Regions from separate parts of the Cytobacillus sp. FSL R7-0696 genome, predicted to be linked through region 2. Evidence: riboswitches for the same ligand, from Rfam matches in the RefSeq annotation. Region 2 holds a riboswitch; the other holds the start of a gene.
The links. A riboswitch is a leader RNA that binds a small molecule or an ion and turns the genes downstream of it on or off. The one in region 2 is predicted to bind thiamine pyrophosphate.

Region 1 (3,158 bases), 2.7 Mb from region 2:
TTTAATGTAGTTTCTGATAAATTAGGATTCAACATGACTAGCATAATGAGGAGTTACATACATGGAAATACAAAAAAGTAGTACGATGATACAATCCTTGCAAATAGGCATTTCTATCATCGAACTAATCTATCAAAAAGATACCCCAATGAAATTCTCAACCATTCAAGAAGAAACCGGTATTACCAAAAGTAATTTATATAAATATCTAAATACACTTACACAATTGAACATGCTCTATCGTGAAAAAGGGACAAACCTGTATTATCTTGGCAGCAAATTGATTCAATATGGTACAGCCGCCTTTGGTAGTCGTGATATTGCCGATGCAATCACTCCTTATATGCAGGAACTTTCTTCGCTTACTTCCTGCACCGTTTCGTTTTCATTATGGACAAACAACGGACCAATTACGACAAAGATTTGTCATTCGAATGAACCACTTCATATTGGTACACAACTAGGCGGAAGCTTGCCACCAACATCTGCCGCGGGGAAGATTTTCTTAAGTTTCTTAAACCCAGTACTGACAAAAGATTGGCTTGGAAACGGGGATGCGATCGATAACGCAGAATGGCAAATGATTCAACAATCGAAAATCTCCTTCGCTACCGAACCTTTAATTCCATCAATTTCTTCTGCTTCCGTCCCTTTGCTAGACTACCAAAATCAATTACTCGGTGCAGTGACAGTTGTTGGATTTAACGAAAAGATGCCTAAGGAAGCAAAGGATTCGATGAGCAAGCAACTGCTGAAGTTTCACTTACAAGCATCGTCTATGTTTGGCTATCGATATAAACAAGGGAAAAAATTGAACAATACTGATTGAGCGTTCAATCAACCGTTTTAACATCTAGAAGAATAAAATACTAGCGAGAAAATTAAGTTAAATTTTTAAAAACATTCTTTTCTGCGAATAAATTGGAATTTAGCTTCGACTTAGTCTCACATTTGCTGATATAAGCTCTTTACTGATTTATCGACCTACAAAATAAATCCATTCATTGAAAAAGGCCGCCATAAACAAAGATGACGACCTTTTTTATCTTAGTTCATCGTCAATCCATGATCAACGACTAGATTTTGTCCCGTAATCGCTTTAGCGCCTGGAGAGGCTAAGAAAACAACGGCTTCTGCTACGTCTTCTGGTTTTGTCACACGGCGGATAGCAGAGTTATCAGCCACAATCGCAAATACCTCAGGGGTAGTGACAGCACTTGCATCCGTTGTTTCTAATAATCCACCGGAAACCATATTCACATTAATATCATACTGTCCGATCTCTTTGGCCATATTGCGTGTAAAGCCAATTAATGCCGCTTTGGCTGTTGTATATTCATGGTAGGCAACGACTGGGTTCTGGTAAAGATTCGTGCCAATACCAATCACACGGGCTTGCTGTGAATCCTTTAGAGCCGGAAGAGCAGATTGAACAACATTTAAGCTTGCTTTTATCGCGCCTTCAAACTGGGTTTGGTAGCTAGCCCAAGATAATTCCTCTACTTTCGCCTGTGCCACAGGATCAAATTTAAATTGAACTAATGCATTATTGACAACGATATCCAAGCGGCCAAAATGAGCAATTGTGTCTGCTACCATTGCTTTTACTGCTTGTTGATCTCTGACATCAGCTTGGATAGCCAATGCACGATCTTGCCCGATTTGTTCAACTACTGCATCGGCTTTTTCTTTATTATTATAATAATTAACGACTACCTTGTAGCCCTCCTTACCGAACTTCTGAGCAATTGTAGCTCCTAATCCACGACTTGCTCCTGTTACTAACACGACTTCTTCTCTCACGCTATTCCCTCTTTTCAATAGATGTAATTAAAAATGTTCAGGAAAACAAAACAAAAGGCTCCCCGAAAATGGAGAGCCTACCATACGTATGCATATAGTTGGAAGATGCTCCCTACGATCGTCTTAACGAACAGGTTCTAAGGGTCAGGTTTTAACCTTCTCAACTCATTTTCTGAGTCCCCCTGCAACAATTTTTAATTATTTTTAGTTTAGCATACAAATAGTTTCCTAGCTATGAATCGAAGTTCAGTTCTTAATTGACCATTTCCTTTATGTTTCTCACCATTGTTTTAAACGGGGATTCTTATCTAAAATCGATTCATATTGTTTCTCATTACCGTATAGGCTATTCGGGTCAAGCAGCTTATATCTCTCATACTTTTCTAATCGATCTTTTTCTTTTGCCCAGCCTAAATGCTTGACTCGTATTGTGGATAAACTGTGGGTAAGTTGGAAGATGTTTTCTGGAAATCTCCCACAATGTTGAGGTGTTTCTTTCCAGACAGGCTGAAAGGTTGATTCAACTCTTGCTAGAAATGGACGGTATAAGAAATGTGCTTGCCAGTATTCATCTTCACGATAATGGTCTTCATCCCACATATCATACAGTCTAAAACAGTACAGGTCGATAGTATCCTGTTTAACAAAGTCATCAATATAATCAATAAAACTCTCCTCAAACCATTCATCTGCATCAAGATTTAATACCCAACCTAAAAAACCATTCGTTGCTTCTAACCACTGTTGTTTTCTTAGTTCCACTTCATTGGCAAACTGGGAGCTTGCATTCTTGACCAATTTAATTGGCATACCTTTTAGTTCTTGCAAGAAAATCGATATAGTCTGATCAGTACTAGCATCATCTATAATCACAGCTTCATCGATAAATGGCTTTACTTTCTTTAACATCGTTTGTAAATAACGACCTTCTTCATTCTTCACAATCATCGATAAGCGAATTTGATGGCTTTCTGCTTTTTCTGGATAAATAGGTAGTTCGCTATACGCATACTGACATTTTTCTTTAAATGCGGGTATGCCTGTAAGGTCAGAAGAACGATAAATATGATAAGCTGGCAGATGTGTGTCTACATGTAGATCCAGTCCTAATGCCACAGCTCTCACACAAAAATGTCGATCTTCTCCCCAAAAACTGAGATTTTTAATTTTACTAAAATGAACACCTGCTAACAAAGCCTTCCTGCTAATTAGCGTGCACGCACCTAATCCTCCTACTTCATAAACACCTGGAGTTTGTAACTGTTGAATAAAGGCCTCGGTTTGAACGGCCTTTTCTTCGTTAGTTATAACACCTTCATCCGCCTGTCTCCAGTGGGTATATTCATCTGTTAACC
Region 2 (3,158 bases):
ACTGGATCAAATATTACTGGAATCCCTTTTTGATTGGCTGTTTGTCCAGCTTTAATCATCGCCGCAAACATTGCATCATTAATAGTACCAAAATTAATTACGAGCCCATCTGCCATCATAGCCATTTCTTCTACTTCTAAGAGTTGGGTGGCCATAACAGGTGAACCGCCCATTGCTAGGGTCACATTGGCACAATCATTAATAGTTACTGTATTTGTTAAATGATGAATGAGTGGGGTTTGTTCTTGTAACTGCTGAAAGACTCTCTCAACTGCTTCACTTGAAATCGCCATTATCTTTCCTCCATCTTTGCTTTGTTGTATAACTCATAAAAATGATTTGTCGGACCATGCCCATGACCGAGTGCTAGGCTATGCTCAATCGCTATGGAAATATAATTTTTCGCAGACTGTATGGCCTCAATAAGTTCTTCCCCTTTTGCTAACCCGGCAGCAATGGCAGATGAGAGAGTGCAACCTGTACCATGGGTGTTTTTTGTCTCTACTCTTCTACCATTAAACCAGTTGAAACTTTGACCATCCCATAATAAGTCATTCGGTTCTCCTTCTAAATGTCCACCTTTTAATAAGACGGCTTTTGGCCCTAATTCATATAACTTTTTACAAGCTTGCTCCATGTCTTCAACCGTGCGAATCGTCATACCCGAAAGTACTTCAGCCTCAGGAATGTTTGGCGTAATTACAGTCGCAAGTGGTAACATCTTCGCTTTTAATGCCTCAATAGCTTGTTCCTTTAAAAGATGATGTCCACCTTTCGAAACCATAACAGGATCTAACACAATCACTTTTGGACTATAATGATTTAAACGGTCTGCGACGATTTTTACAGTCTCACTAGATGACAACATCCCGATTTTGACAGCATCAACTTGGATATCATCAAACACAGCTTCTATTTGGTCTTTTATAATATTGATTTCAATATCCTGTACCGATCGTACCTCTACTGTATTTTGAGCGGTAATCGCCGTAATGACAGACATGCCGAACACACCATTGGCGGAAAAAGTTTTAAGATCTGCTTGAATCCCAGCTCCTCCTCCTGAATCAGAACCTGCGATCGTTAATGCTGTTTTCATTGATGTAACCTCCAATAGCTTTATTCTTTATTAATACTCTTAATAAACCATATCCTAAAATTGCTCCAGTAAACGAGCTCACCATAAATGCTGGTAGAAATCCGAAAAGGGTGGCTTCTTGTCCTAAAAGTAATGTACTAATCGGATAAGTCGCTACTGCCCCTATCATTCCTGTTCCAACGACTTCACCTAGTGCTGAGAAGCCAATTTTTTTCGTTTTTTGATAAAGGAACCCTGCAAGTAATGCGCCAATCATACTCCCGGGGTAGGCAAAAACACTTCCTGTCCCCATCATATTTCTCAATGTAGATGAAAGAAACGCTTGACTAACGGCATACCATGGTCCAAGAAGTACAGCAGATAATACATTCGCCAAGTGCTGAATCGGAAAAATTTTCGCTATTCCAATCGGAATAAAAATGAGACTACTCGACACAGTAGTGATGGCTGCAATCGTTGCCGTCATCGTCATTTTTTGGATTTTATTCATAGACCTTTCCTCCTTTCGATAAAAATAAAAAAGCCGCTAGTTTGTATAAGCGGCTTTGGTCATCATGATATGTATGACGTCACTCGCTTCCCTACGCTAGTATTAACTAGATCAGGTTCAAAGGGTTCATCTCAGCCAAGTATTTGGCACCCCTAGCATTTATTCATATATAAAAAAAATCCTCTACTTCCAAAAGGAAGCGAGGACGACTACATCGACACACTTCCCTCCACTGGTACAAACCAGATCAGGTTCAAAGGGTTTTGAACGGCATTCAATCTCAGCCTCTATGTGAAGGCACCCCCAGTGAAAACTTATAATATATGATGTCAATATAACATGAAATGATAGAAATGAAAATAAAAAACATGGGATAGAAACGATGTTGCGACATAAAACGTTATGATATGATATTTATATAACATTCGGGAGGACAGTCTATGGAAGATAAGAGTATTGTACTTATTGGGTTTATGGGGGTCGGAAAGACATCCATAGGAACGGAATTAGCAAAGAAATTACAGTGGGGTTTAATCGACACGGATGAACGTATTGAACAACAGTTCAAGATGTCAACTTCAAAAATTTTCCTTGATCATGGTGAAGAAGTTTTTCGAAAAGCTGAAAGCGAGTTGATTGAACAACTATCTGCCGAAGAAAAACAGATTCTTTCATTAGGCGGCGGTGCCTTTTTAAACAGTAAGAACCGCGAAATATGTTTACAAAACAGTACCGTTGTCCTTATCGAGCTCTCATGGGAAAAGTGGCTTGACCGATACCCATTGATTAAAGATACAAGACCGAAATTAAATGGTCTTTCTACTGATGAAATGTATCATCTATACAAAGAAAGACAAGCTCATTATCAACCATATCATCTAAAAATCAATGTTGACGGGAAAACAGCTGAAGAAGCTGCTGAATTGATTATTAGTGGGATAAGATAAAGCTAGTGATGATTATGGTTATGGTTCATTAGGATGTTTCTTCTACTATCTAAGTATTTCGCATTATCCTAAACGAATTTATGAAAGCCGGGCACTCCCTTGCTCGGCTTTCATTTGTGTTTGGTTCTTAATAAATTGCTAAATAACTCCTTTTTGCGGGGCGTTTATCTCTGGTTTTCTTTCCGAGGGACTTACTAAACCCTTTTGCGGGGCGCTCATCTCTGATTTTCTTTACGAGTGATTTGCTAATCCCTTTTGCGGGGCGCTCATCTCTGGTTTACCTTCTGAGGGACTTGCTAAACCCTTTTGCGGAGCGCTCATCTTTAGTTTCCCTTCTGAGGGACTTGCTAATCCCTTTTGCGGAGCGCTCATCTTTAGTTTCCTTTCTGAGGGACTTGCTAACCCTTTTTGCGGGGCGCTCATCTCTGGTTTTCTTTCCGAGGGACTTACTAACCCCTTTTGCGGAGCGCTCATCTTTAGTTTCCTTTCTGAGGGACTTGCTAAACCCTTTTGCGGGGCGCTCATCTCTGGTTTTCTTTCTGAGGGATCTGCTAAACCCTTTTGCGAGGCGCTCATCTTTAGTTTCCTTTCTGAGGGACTTGCTAAACCCTTTTGCGAGGCG

Region 1: another riboswitch for thiamine pyrophosphate. It lies ahead of MKX29_RS06805 (3-oxoacyl-ACP reductase); the one in region 2 lies ahead of thiW (energy coupling factor transporter S component ThiW).

Annotation. Positions count from the first base shown of each region.
Region 1 is NZ_JBBOWA010000001.1:1,296,480-1,299,637, forward strand. It holds gene MKX29_RS06800 (IclR family transcriptional regulator) at 62-829, shown strand; gene MKX29_RS06805 (3-oxoacyl-ACP reductase) at 1,048-1,803, opposite strand; TPP riboswitch at 1,896-1,997, opposite strand; gene MKX29_RS06810 (glycosyltransferase family 2 protein) at 2,083-3,158, opposite strand, start outside.
Region 2 is NZ_JBBOWA010000001.1:3,993,116-3,996,273, reverse strand. It holds gene thiM (hydroxyethylthiazole kinase) at 1-293, opposite strand, end outside; gene thiD (bifunctional hydroxymethylpyrimidine kinase/phosphomethylpyrimidine kinase) at 293-1,099, opposite strand; gene thiW (energy coupling factor transporter S component ThiW) at 1,068-1,589, opposite strand; TPP riboswitch at 1,661-1,753, opposite strand; TPP riboswitch at 1,797-1,904, opposite strand; gene MKX29_RS20430 (shikimate kinase) at 2,030-2,536, shown strand; gene MKX29_RS20425 (hypothetical protein) at 2,768-3,158, opposite strand, start outside.